DNA from 3 places in the Saccharopolyspora sp. NPDC045941 genome. Region 3 is predicted to be linked to each of the others. Evidence: riboswitches for the same ligand, from Rfam matches in the RefSeq annotation. Region 3 holds a riboswitch; each other region holds the start of a gene.
The links. Region 3 has a riboswitch for thiamine pyrophosphate ahead of thiD (bifunctional hydroxymethylpyrimidine kinase/phosphomethylpyrimidine kinase). Riboswitches for the same ligand answer to the same signal wherever they lie in the genome.

Region 1 (4,254 bases), on a different contig from region 3:
GTCGGCCTGCCCGAGTTCCACGAGCGGCGACGCGTGGCGGGGTTGCGGCGGGAGGAACTGGCGCAGCTGGCCGGGGTGAGCGTGTCCTATTACACGCGCCTGGAGCAGGGCCAGTCGGTCAACGCCTCCGACGCGATCCTGGATGCCCTCGCCGGAGCCCTGCGGCTCGACGAGCACGAGCGCGAACACCTCCACCAGCTCGCCGCGCAACGTCCCCGGCCGCAGCGCCGCCCTCCGCTGGAACGGCTCGACCCCTTGACCCGCGACCTGCTGCGGTCGTTCGGGGCCGTGCCCGCGCTGGTCCTCGGCAGGCGGACCGACGTGCTGGCCTGGAACGCGCTGGGCCACGCACTGCTGGCCGGGCACCTCGACCGAACCGCTCCGGAACGCCCGGCGGACCGGCCGAACCTGGCCCGGATGCTGTTCCTCGACCCGCACACCCGCGACCTCTACGCGGACTGGCAGCGCAAGGCGCGCGCCGTGGTCGGCAACCTCCGGCAGGTCGCGGGGCGGCATCCCGAAGACGCCCTGCTGGCCTCGCTCGTCGGCGAACTGTCCATGAAGAGCCCGGAATTCGCGGCGCTGTGGAGCGATCACCGAGTCAAGCCCTGCGAAGCGGACGAATACGAGCTGCGTCATCCGCTGGTGGGCGCGCTCGCGGTCGCGCAGCAGATCCTCGTGCCGGCCCGCTCGCCGGAGCAGTCCGTGGTCGTGGTCACGACCGCGGACGGCTCCGGTGCGGAGAACGCGATCAAGCTGCTCGCGATGCGTACGCGGGATTAGCGTGCGTCTCAGCTCTCCGCGCCGCGGCGGCGGAAGGCGCCGATGATCGCGGCCGCGAGGGCGGCCACGACGAACGACGTGAGCGCGGCGCTCATCCACGCCGGGACGGTGAAGCCGAGCGCGTCCCGCAAACCGGTCCACAACTGGCTCCACCAGCCGAGTTCGCCCGGGTTGATCAGCTGGAACGCCGCGAAGCCCAGGAACCAGGCCAGCAGCATGCCCCAGCGGGACGGGGCCTGCGCGGACAGGTCGTAGCTGCGGCGGCGGCCGTGCAGGAAGTAGTCCACCGCCAGCACGCCGAACATCGGCACGAACACCGAGCCGATCAGCAGCAGGAAGTTCGAGAACTCCGCGATGTCCAGGGTCAGCGCGAGCAGCGTGATCAACGACCCGATGATCACGCACAGCACCCGGCGGTCGGCGCTGGGCCGCAGGTTCTGGATGGAGACCGCGGTCGAGTAGGTGTTGGCGAAGGACTGGTCGACCTCGCGCAGCACCAGGATGCCGAAGAAGATCACCCCGAGCGGCACCGCGAGCATCGGGTCGAACACCTTGTCCGCGTCGCCGGCCACCATCGCCAGCCCGATCAGCCCCAGCAGGTAGCAGGCGATCTGGGTGACCGAGTAGCCCACCGTCGCGGCCGTGAACGCGCCGGACACCGACTTCGAGTGCCGCGAGTAGTCCGAGGCGACCGGGATCCAGGACACCGCGACCGCCAGCGCGGCGTCCGCGCCGGGCCAGAAGCCCTGCCAGGAACCGGTGTTCATGTCCGGCAGCGGCTGCCGCAGCAGCTGGACGAAGAAGTACACCATCGCGATCGCCACCGCGATGCTGACGTAGCGGCGCAGCAGGCGCAGCGCGCCGAGCGGGCGCAACGTGAGCACGGTGGTCAGCGCACCGGCCACCAGCACGTACAACCAGTGCGGGCCGCCGCCGAACAACGCCTCCGCGCCCTGCGCGATGACCAGGAGTTCGAAGGTTCCCCAGCCGATCAGCTGCAGGATGTTCAGCACCGTCGGCAGGTACGACAGCTTGGTGCCGAACAGGCCGCGCAGCAACATCATCGCCGGGGCGCCGGTGCGTGCTCCCGGAACGGCCGCGAGGCCGACCATGATGCTGCCGATCACGGTGCCCACCACGCACGCGGTGACGGCGGCGGCGAACGACAGCTGCGGCACGCCGGCCGGCGCGAGCACGGCCAGCGCGCCGCTGAAGCCGAGCAGGCTCACCCCGAGGTTGCCCCAGAACGCGCCCTGGTCGAGCACGCCGAGCGTCTTCGGTGCCGGTTCGTCCAGGGTGTGCGGAACTTCGGCACGATCGACGTCAAGCGCCATCAACAGCTCCCTACGCCGGCATTATCCGGACAGGTTCTGCGGTCGGTGGCGCTGTGGTGCCACCCTCTCAGCCCGGTGCGCCCGAGCTCCCGCGTGGATTGAGTCGGCGACACCCTACCCCGATCAGGTGACCGATGCCAGCCGGGTCACCGACGGCGGTTGCCGAACAGGCCGCGGGTGATCTCCCGCCCCAGCGCGCTCGCCGCCGAGCGGAAGAACGACCGCACCGCGGGATTGTCCATCGCCTTCTCCAGGAATCCCGACGCTTCCGACTTTTCCGGTACTCCAGACTTTTCCCGCGTCTCGGGCGCGGCGGCGACCTTCTTCGCCAGGAGTTCGTAGGCGGATTCCCGATCGACGGTCTGCTCGTACTTCCCGTGCAGATCGGATGAAGCGGCGGCGGCTCGCACCGCGTCCTCGCCGATCGCGCCCATCAGCGAGCGGGGCGCGCGGAGCCGCGTCCACGCGACCGGCGTCGGCGCACCGGTCTCGGAGAGCACCGTCACGATCGCCTCTCCGATGCCCAGCGACGTCAGCGCCTCGTCGAGCTCGTAGTGCTCGGTCGTCGGGTAGGTCTTCACCGTGCGCGCCAGGGCCTTCTGGTCGTCCGGGGTGAACGCCCGGATGGCGTGCTGGACCCGGGCGCCCAGCTGGGAGAGCACCGCGTTGGGCAAGTCAGTGGGCAGCTGCGTGCAGAAGAACACGCCCACCGCCTTGGACCGGATCAGCTTGACGGTCTGCTCGATGCGCTCCAGGAACGCCTTGGACGCGTCGCTGAACAGCAGGTGCGCCTCGTCGAAGAAGAACACCAGCTTCGGCCGGTCCAGGTCGCCGGCCTCCGGCAGCTCCTCGAACAGCTCGGCCAGCAGCCACATCAGGAACGTCGAGAACAGCACCGGGTCGGCCTGCACGTCGTCGAGCTCCAGCAGGTTCACCACGCCCCTGCCGTCGACCTGCCGGAGCAGGTCTGCGACCGCCAGCTCCGGCTCGCCGAAGAACTCGTCCCCACCCCGGGCCTCCAAATTGGACAGTGCCCGCAGGATCACGCCCGCGCTGGCGGCCGAGACCCCGCCGATGCCCTTGAGCTCGGCCTTCCCCTCGTCGCTGGTCAGGTACTGGATCACCGAGCGCAGGTCCTTGATGTCCAGCAGCGCCAGCCCGCGCTCGTCGGCCCAGTGGAAGATCAGGCCCAGCGTCGACTCCTGCGTCGCGTTCAGGCCGAGCACCTTCGCCAGCAGCAGCGGCCCGAAGCCGGTCACGGTCGCGCGGATCGGCACGCCCCGACCGCCGGTGCCCAGCGACAGGAACTGCACGGGGAACGCCGCGGGCCGCCAGTCATCGCCGACCTCGGCGGCGCGGGCCGCCACCTTGCCCCCGCCCTCCCCGGGAGCGGACAGGCCGGAGAGGTCGCCCTTGACGTCGGCCAGCAGCACCGGCACGCCCGCGTCGGACAGCTGTTCGGCCAGCAGCTGCAGCGTCTTCGTCTTGCCCGTGCCGGTCGCGCCCGCCACCAGGCCGTGCCGGTTCATCGTCGCCAGCGGGATCCGCACGGCGGCAGCGGCATCCACCGAGCCGTCGACGACCACCGCGCCCAGCTCGACCGCCGCGCCTTCGGTCGCGTAGCCCGAAGCGATCTCCTGTGCCGCGTTGCCCGCCACCGCGCCCTCCGATCCTCGCCGGTTCCCACCAGCTCGACGCTAAGCCGCCGGGGACCCGTCCGGGCGACGCGCCACCCGGACGAGCGATACCAGCAAGGGCCGGTATTGACCTCGACCTTGGTGTAACTCCTAGCCTCGGGAACAGCGGAACACGACGAGGAAGGCGAGAACACCATGCCCGTCCAGCTCAACCACACCATCGTCGCCACGTCCGACAAGGTCGCCCACGCTCGGTTCGTGGCCGACCTGCTCGGCCTCCCGGACCCGGAACCGTTCGGCCCGTTCATGTGCGTCCAGACGTGCAACGACGTCACGCTGGACTACCTGGAGACCGACGAGAAGATCGTCCCGCAGCACTACGCGTTCCTGGTCAGCGACGAGGAGTTCGACGAGATCTTCGGGCGGATCAAGGCGCAGGAGCTGCCGTACTGGGCCGACCCGGCGCACCAGGAGGCGGGTGAGATCAACACCCGGGACGG
Region 2 (4,254 bases), on a different contig from region 3:
CGCGACCGAAACCGCGCCGCCCGCGGCAGAAGGGGCGACCCTGCTCGACGCGATGCAGCGCGACTTCGGCCTGGACCGGGACCAGGCCCTCCAGCGCCTCGACCAGGAAGCCGCTGCGGCCCAGGCCGACGAGCGGCTGAGCGGCGCGCTGGGCAGCACCTACGGCGGGTCCTACTTCGACCCGGCGCTCGGCAAGCTCGTCGTCGGCGTCACCGACCAGGCCCGCTTCGACGAGGTGCGCGCGGCCGGCGCCGAGCCGAAGCTCGTCATCTACAGCATCGAGCAGCTCAACGGGGTCGTCGAAGGCCTCAATCTGCGCAGCTCGATCGCCCCGAAGGGCGTCTCCGGCTGGTACGTCGACGGCAAGGTGAACTCCGTCGTCGTCACCACCAGGCCGGGCACCGCCCCCGACGCGGCGCGGTTCGTGCACACCTCCGGGGTCATCACGGAAGCGGTGCGCGTAACCGAATCGCTGGAGAACCCCCGCACCTACGCCGATGTCATCGGCGGCAACGCCTACTACATCGGCAGTGGCTCCCGCTGCTCCGTCGGATTCTCGGTGCAGGGCGGATTCGTGACCGCCGGGCACTGCGGCAGCGTCGGCGACTCCACCTCGCAGCCCACCGGCCAGTTCGAGGGCTCGTCGTTCCCGGGCAACGACTACGGCTGGGTCCGGGTCGGCTCCGCCGACACCCCGCGCCCGCTGGTGAACCGGTACAACGGCACCACCGTCGGCGTCGCGGGCTCCACCGAGTCCGCCGTGGGCGCGTCCATCTGCCGCTCCGGCTCCACCACTGGCTGGCACTGCGGTTCGGTGCAGGCCAAGAACCAGACCGTGCAGTACCCGCAGGGCACGGTGACCGGCCTGACCCGCACCGACGTCTGCGCCGAGCCCGGCGACTCGGGCGGCTCCTGGCTGTCCGGTAGCCAGGCCCAGGGCGTGACCTCCGGCGGTTCGGGCAACTGCAGCTCCGGCGGCACGACCTACTTCCAGCCGGTGAACGAGATCCTGCAGGCCTACGGCTTGACCCTGCTCACCCAGTAAGCGCCACCAGACCGGCCCCCGGCACCCGGCCGGGGGCCGCGTCGCGTCCGGGGAGGGCGATTTCGTGCGAAATCGCTCAGCCGCCGAGCGTTACGGCAGGCGGTCACGGAGCTCGCGGGCCGCGGCGCGCGGGTCCTCGGCCTCCGTGATCGCGCGGACCACGACGACCCGCTCCGCGCCGGCCTTGAGGGCTTGGTCCAGGTTGTCCGGGCCGATGCCGCCGATCGCGAACCACGGCCGACCGTGGCCGCGGTGCTCCGCGGCGTGCTCCACCAGCTCAAGCCCGGCCGCCGAGCGGCCCGGCTTGGTCGGCGTCGTCCACACCGGGCCGGTGCAGAAGTAGTCCACGCCGGCCTCGATCGCGGCGGCGTCCGCCTGCACCACGTCGTGCGTCGACCGGCCGATCGCGACGTGCTCGCCGACGATGCGCCGGGCGATCTCCACCGGCAGGTCGTCCTGCCCGAGGTGCAGGATGTCGGCCTCGGCGGCCATCGCGACATCGGCGCGGTCGTTGACCGCGAGCAGCGCGCCGTGCCGCAGGCACGCCTCGGCAAGCACCTCCAGCGCCGCCAGCTCGTGGCGGGCCTCCAGCGGGGCGCCGTTCGGGTTCTTGTCCCGCAGCTGGATGATGTCGACCCCGCCGGCCAAGGCGGCGTCCGCGAACTCCGCGAGATCACCGCGCTCGGCGCGCGCGTCGGTGCACAGGTACAGCCGCGCCTCGTCGAGGCGAGCGCGGATGCCGAAGCCGTCAAATCCAGGCATGCCCCACAGGGTAGCCTCCCGCGACGCCGCCGCCGGACCGCGTGAACGCGAGCACGGGCGTGCGTTCCCACCCGGTGCCCGAAATTTGTGAAAGTTGCTCATCCGCACTGTCTTTGAAGCGACGGAGCCGCTTAGCCCACCCTCGCAACCCGCACCGCCGCGGGTTCTCAGGCGTCGTCTGGCGAGGACAGCCCCGATGCCGCGTATTGGTCATACGTAAGTCGGGGCTCCCACAGTCCAGGCGGCGTCTGAGGTTCCGCTACCTGCACCGTTACGCAAAGTGAGTTCAAGACAGGTAACGACGTGGCGATCCTCGCCGGGTACGGTGGTTGGCGGTGAGCACGGGAGCCCGGTTGCCGGGCTGAGAGGGGGCGTTGGCCCCGACCGTCGAACCTGATCCGGGTCATGCCGGCGCAGGGAGCGTGGAGTGTCTGAAGAACGGAACAAACGCGTCGTCGTCGTAGGCGGCGGCGTGATCGGCATGTCCGTGGCGTGGCGCGCAGCCGCCGCCGGGCATCATGTGCAACTCGTCGACGCCGAACCGGCGTCCGGGGCTTCGAACGTGGCCGGCGGAATGCTGGCGCCGCTCGCCGAGGCGTGGCCCGGCGAGGAGGAACTGCTGGAGCTGGGCGCGGCGTCGCTGCGGCTCTGGCCGGAGTTCGCCGACGAACTCGCCCGGGCCTCGGGCCTGCCGTCGGGGCTGCGCCGCGAGGGAACCCTGGTCGTCGGCGTCGACAGCGCGGACCGCGCGGAGCTCGACAACCTGGTTGAGTACCTCGCGCGGCTCGGCCGCGCCGTCACCCGCCTGACCGGCCGGGAGGTGCGGCGGCTCGAACCGTCGCTGGGCCCGGCGGTGCGCGGCGGGCTCGAAGTGCCGGGCGATCTCGCGGTCGACAACCGCCTCGCGCTGGCCGCGTTGCGCGCGGCCGCGACCGCGGCGGGCGTCGAGTTCGTCGCGGCGAACGCGAAGCGCGTCCGGCCCGGCGCGGTGGAGCTCGAAGATTCCACTGTGGACTGCGATGTCGCGGTGATCTCGGCGGGCGTGCATTCGGGCGCGCTGCATCCTGCGCTGCGGGACCGGATCCGGCCGGTGAAGGGCGAAATCCTCCGCCTGCGCGCGCGGAGCACGGCGTTGCCGCCGCCGAGCCGGACGATCCGCGGCCCGGTGCGCGGTCGGCAGACCTACCTGGTGCCGCGCGACGACGGCGGCTTGGTGCTCGGCGCCACCCAGTACGAGGTGGGGTTCGACACCGAGGTCACCGTGGGCGGGGTGCGGGACCTGATCGCCGACGCCGAGCGGCTGATGCCGGGCATCGCCGAATACCAGCTGGTCGAGGCCGCGGCCGGGCTGCGCCCGAGCACCGACGACAACCTGCCGGTGCTCGGCTGGCTGGAACCCGGTGTCCTGGCGGCCACCGGGCACCACCGCGGCGGCTTCCTGCTCGCCCCGGTGACGGTCGAGGCGGTGCTCGCGCTGCTGCGCGACGAGGAACCCGCCGTCGAGATCAAGGCCGCCGATCCGAGCCGATGGGGAGGACACCAGTGCACGTCGTGATCAACGGGGAGACCCGGCAGGTCGCCGCCGACGCAACGCTCGCGGCGGTGCTGCGGGAGTTCGGGGTGCCCGAGCGGGGCGTGGCCGTGGCGCTGGACGGCGCCGTGGTGCCGCGCGCCCTGTGGCCGGGGACCGCGCTGCGCCCCGATGCCGCGATCGAGGTCCTCACCGCAGTGCAGGGCGGCTGACGCCCCTCTGGCCCGAATCCCCTTGCAGGGCAACAGAAGCACGCCGGATCCCGCGCTACCCGGATTCGGTGGACCCGTTGTTAGGAGAGTCATGGACGACCCGTTGGTGATCGCCGGCCGCGAGTTCGGTTCGCGGCTGATCACCGGGACCGGAGGGGCGACGAACCTCGCGGTCCTGGAGCGCGCGCTGATCGTGTCCGGAACCGAGCTGACGACCGTGGCGATGCGCCGCGCCGACGCCGGCGGCGGCACCGGGGTGCTCGACCTGCTGCGCAAGCTCGGCATCGAAGCGCTGCCGAACACGGCGGGCTGCCGGACCGCGGCGGAGGCCGTGCTGACCGCGCAGCTGGCGCGGGAGGCGCTGGAGACGAACTGGGTCAAGCTGGAGGTCGTCGCCGACGAGGACACCCTGCTGCCCGACCCGGTGGAGCTGCTCGACGCCGCGGAACAGCTGGTCGACCAGGGCTTCGTGGTGCTGGCCTACACCAACGACGACCCGGTGCTGGCGCTGAAGCTGGAGGAGACCGGCTGCGCCGCGGTGATGCCGCTCGGCTCGCCGATCGGCACCGGCCTGGGCATCCGGAACCCGCACAACATCGAGATGATCGTCTCCCGCGCGTCGGTGCCGATCGTGCTGGACGCGGGCATCGGCACGGCCTCGGACGCGGCGCTGGCGATGGAGCTCGGCTGCTCGGCGGTGCTGC
Region 3 (4,254 bases):
GTCGGCGATGTAGAACGGCGCAGCCGCCAGCACGGGCACCAGCATGCCCGCGAAGACGATCAGAAGAGAAATGCCCACGGCCGACGAAACTCCGTCCACGGGTGGAAGAATCCACGCTTTGCTCCTCGCCCGGACGGGCGTCTCGCAGAGAGCATCGCTGCACCGCACGATACGTTAGCGGTGCAACATGTGCGCCCGGTCACATCGAGTCGGCGCGGATTATTCCCACCTCGCAACGGGTTTCGCCCGCCGGCCCGCCGCCGCCCGGCCCGCCCGCACAACTTGCGCCGCTGCGCGGACGAGCCGGGAATTCCTCATCCGAGGAAGCGCGCGGTGGGCCATTCCTCCTTGATCCAGGCACTGTTCCAGAACAGCCACTCGTACTCGGTGGCCCGGGTGAACGCTTCGAGCATCCGCTGCCGGGTCTCGTCGTCCGCAGCCTCGGCGACCCGGTCGGTGAGGTCGCGGGCGGTCAGCACGGCCGCGGCGAACTCGTCGTCGGCGTAGGTCTGGATCCACGCCCGGTACGGGTGGCCCTCGGCGCCTCCGGTGGCCTCCAGGATCGTGGTGCCGACGTGCTGGTACACCCAGAAACACGGCAGGATCGCCGCCAGCAGCACCGGATACGGCTCGGTCAGCGCGTTCGCGCGCAGGAACGAGGTGTAGGCCAGGCAGGACGGGGACGTGCCGATCCCGGCGATCTCGGCGTCGGACAGGCCGAACTCGGCGACGTACCCGGCGTGCAACCGGCGCTCCTCGACCAGCGCGCCCTGCGAGGCGCCGGCGAGGAACGCGGCGTCCTCGGCGGTGTCGGCGCTCGTCGCGGCGGCGGCCAGCGCCTGCGCGAAACCGACCAGGTAGCGCGCGTCCTGCACGATGTAGAACGCGAAGCGGGCGCGGTCCAGGGTGCCGTCGGTCAGCGCGGCGTTGAACGGGTGCTCGACGATCGCCTGCTGAAGATCGGCGGTGTGCGCCCAAGCCTTGGCGCAGAAACCGTCGGCGGGCGGAGCGGGCAACTTGCTCATCAGAACCTCTCGTGATCGTGTTTCGGCACCGCGGCGAACGGCGCACGCAATTTCAATGGAAATCGAAGGTCCGATTTCCATTGAAATTGCGGCAGGACGGGTCGCCGGGTCACCACCAGTGGTGGAAGTGGTGGACCGGGCCGTGGCCGTGGCCCACGTCGAGCCGGTCGGAGGTGCGCAGGGCCTCCGTCAGGTACTCCTTGGCCTCGCGCACCGCTTCGAGCCAGTCGCCGCGCTGCGGTCGCAGCGCGGCGATCGCGGCCGACAGCGTGCAGCCGGTGCCGTGGTCGTTGGTGGTCGCGACCCGCTCGCTGGAGAGGAACTCGGCGATCCCGTCGCCGTACAGCAGGTCCACGCTGGTCCCGCCGTCGAGGTGGCCGCCCTTGAGCAGCACCTGCTTCGCCCCCAGCCCGGCCAGCCGCTCGGCCTGCGCGGGCATGTCGGCGGGGTCGGTGAGCTCCGGCTCGCCCAGCAGGTCCGCGGCCTCCGGCAGGTTCGGAGTGATCAGGTCCACCCGCGGCAGCAGCTCCTCGCGCAGCGCGCCGACCGCTTCCGAGGCGAGCAGCCGGTCCCCGCTCTTGGCGACCATCACCGGGTCCAGCACGACGTGCGGCGGCGCGTAGCGGTCGAGCACCTCGACCACCGCGCGGATCACCTCGGCGTTGGCCAGCATGCCGATCTTGACCGCGTCCACCCGCACGTCGTCGAGCAGCGTGACCAGTTGCGCGGTGATGAACTCCGGCGGCACCTCGTGGACCTCGGACACCCCGGTGGTCGTCTGCGCGACCAGCGCGGTGATCACGGACATGCCGTAGGCGCCGTGCGCCGAGAAGGTCTTCAGGTCGGCCTGCACGCCTGCTCCGCCGCTGGGGTCGGTGCCGGCGATGGTCAGCACATTGGGAACCATGACGTCCCTCCGCTAGTACGAGCTAGGTCAGGTTCAACGGGTCTGTTCTCAGCCCGGCAGCCGGGCACCCCGCGTCACTGCCACCAACCTAACAACCGGGCCGGGCCCACGACCACGCCCGCCTTGCTGTTTCCGAACTCGTTCCGCGAGGCGGTGCTAAGCGGCTTCGCCGCTTCGAAGCGCAAGAGCCGCCCTGCCGCAGCCTCCCGAACGGCTCTCAGTCGATCAGGCCGACCACCACGCCGGCGGTGAGGACCTCGCCGGGCCGCACCTGGTGCCACAGCGTGCCGGTGGCCAGCGCGGAAACCCAGCCGACCGTCCGGCCGCAGCGATCGCCGCCCACCCTGATCTCCGCCAACCGGTCGCCCACCCGCACCCGGCTGCCGTCCGCGACCAGCCAGCACACCAGCACGCCGCGCGCCGGATCGCGACCGGCCTGCCTGCGCCCGAGTTCGGGGAAGTGCACCTCGGTCATCCCGCCCCCCCTAGATGATCGCCCCAGCATTGCCCCAGGTGCGCCGCGCGACAAGACCGTTCGGCGGCCGGACCACTCCGATCGCCGAGCCGCCCGCCTGCTCCGATCGGCCCACGCGACCCGGGCGGAATCGGCACAGCGATCGAATTCACACCGTGAAGGCACCCACCGGTAGGCAAGGGGACCCTTCATCGCGGACTAAAGTGGTTGATGATGGAAACCACGACCGATGCCCCGAGCTTCGCCCGTTCCCGCCGGCAACCCCGGCCGGAGGATCCCGCCCGGATCTGGGCCCCGCTGGCGGACCTGACCGAAGCCGCCGTGGCGGCCGCCGGCTCGGGGACGGTGGCGATCACCCGCGGATTCGACCGCAACAGCAGGCAGCGCGCGAAGGCGCTGCGCGAGCTGCTGAACCGGCGCGACGTCGACGCCGTCGAGGTGACGCCGGCTCCGGGCAGCGCCCGGCTGCTGGCCGACGTCGACGTCACCGCCGTGGTCAACCTGATCGGCGCCGGGTCGTGGCAGCCCTACCGGGTGGCCGCCGAGCTGCGCGCCCCGGTGCTCACGCCGAAGCCGGGCGACGGCCCGGCCGAGGAGGTCACGCGGGACGTGATCGCCCTGGCCGGCGACTCGGGCCACCGCGACGTCGCGATCTCGCACGTCGCCGTCCGCTCCGAGGCCCCCGCCGCCAGCCGGCTCACCCTGACCTACGACGGCGAGCAGCTGACGGTGCCCGGCGGTTGGTTGACCATCGCGGTGCAGGGCAGCGAGCTGGAGGTCAAGGTCGGCGGCGTGGACTTCCCGGAGCGCACGCTGAGCACCGGCGAGATCCGGGTGGAGGCCTTCGACGCGCCGCACCGGCTGGTCCGGGACGAGCTGCCGATCGCCGACTTCGAAGAAGCGGCGGTCACCTTCACCGCCGAGGCGAACGGCCTGGTGGTCCGCCCGGTCTGAGCCCCAGCCCACCGACTCACGTCCGCAGCTTCGAACGGAGCTGCGGACTTCTGCTTTTCCGGGAACCGCCGCTCGAGTGAATGATCACTCGGAGTTTCCAGATCACCCGATGTAGATGTGTTCTGAGCCACGCCCGCGAATGATGCTGGCATATGCCGTCACGGTTCATACCCAACCGCGTCCCTCGATCAATACCGCGCGCTGGAGGCAGAGCGCGCGAACTGCAACAGGGAGGCTGGGGATCGTGGAGCCCACCAAGCAGTGGCATGTGAGCTGCCGCGATGTCGCCGGCAGACGTCGGGACATGTCGGTGTTCATCAACCAGGAGAACGTCGTGCTGATCGCCCCACCGGGCGAGACCGCAGTGCTGTCACCGCTGGAGGTCGGCAGGCTGCGGGCGGCCTTGCGCGACGCGATCGTGCAGGCCGCCACGCTCGAGTGAACACCCATCGAGGGCGGGGCGGACGACGGTCCGCTCCCGCTCTCGTGATCTCGGCCTTCCCCACGCAGTCCGCTCACGGCATTATCTACTCCCGGTAACCTGGCGACCGAGAGGTGACTGCGTGAGCACGTTCTGGCAACGATCAGCCGCGCTCCTCGGGCGCGGAACGTCCGGCCTGCACACGGCGTTCGTCCTGGCCAAGCAGGGGGTGATCAGCCCGCTCCGGCCGGACAAGCTGCTGCGGGTCGTCCTCGCCTGGCGGCGCTGGGGCATCACGCCGCCGCTGGGCTTCGCCGTCGGCTCGGTGCGCCACGCCGACCGCCCGGCCGTGATCGACGAGCGCGGCGCGCTCAGCTACGCCGAGCTCTCGCAGCGCACCACCCGGTTGGCCAACGGCCTGCGCGACCGCGTCCCCGGCGGCACCCGGATCGGCGTGCTGTGCCGCAACCAC

Region 1: linked by a shared signal. The riboswitch ahead of AC07FN_RS35905 (purine-cytosine permease family protein) and the one ahead of thiD (bifunctional hydroxymethylpyrimidine kinase/phosphomethylpyrimidine kinase) in region 3 are both predicted to bind thiamine pyrophosphate.
Region 2: linked by a shared signal. The riboswitch ahead of thiO (glycine oxidase ThiO) and the one ahead of thiD (bifunctional hydroxymethylpyrimidine kinase/phosphomethylpyrimidine kinase) in region 3 are both predicted to bind thiamine pyrophosphate.

Annotation. Positions count from the first base shown of each region.
Region 1 covers NZ_JBWKKU010000063.1:15,934-20,187, forward strand. The annotation lists gene AC07FN_RS35900 (helix-turn-helix transcriptional regulator) at 1-783, shown strand, start outside; gene AC07FN_RS35905 (purine-cytosine permease family protein) at 792-2,117, opposite strand; TPP riboswitch at 2,108-2,220, opposite strand; gene AC07FN_RS35910 (helicase HerA-like domain-containing protein) at 2,264-3,775, opposite strand; gene AC07FN_RS35915 (VOC family protein) at 3,950-4,254, shown strand, end outside.
Region 2 covers NZ_JBWKKU010000025.1:83,665-87,918, forward strand. The annotation lists gene AC07FN_RS21500 (S1 family peptidase) at 1-1,045, shown strand, start outside; gene thiE (thiamine phosphate synthase) at 1,136-1,807, opposite strand; TPP riboswitch at 2,139-2,244, shown strand; partial or broken gene thiO (glycine oxidase ThiO) at 2,232-3,362, shown strand; gene thiS (sulfur carrier protein ThiS) at 3,350-3,550, shown strand; gene thiG (thiazole synthase) at 3,642-4,254, shown strand, end outside.
Region 3 covers NZ_JBWKKU010000001.1:15,878-20,131, reverse strand. The annotation lists gene tenA (thiaminase II) at 315-1,025, opposite strand; gene thiD (bifunctional hydroxymethylpyrimidine kinase/phosphomethylpyrimidine kinase) at 1,135-1,932, opposite strand; TPP riboswitch at 1,920-2,014, opposite strand; gene AC07FN_RS00085 (hypothetical protein) at 2,150-2,407, opposite strand; gene AC07FN_RS00080 (hypothetical protein) at 2,618-3,361, shown strand; gene AC07FN_RS00075 (hypothetical protein) at 3,606-3,803, shown strand; gene AC07FN_RS00070 (AMP-binding protein) at 3,925-4,254, shown strand, end outside.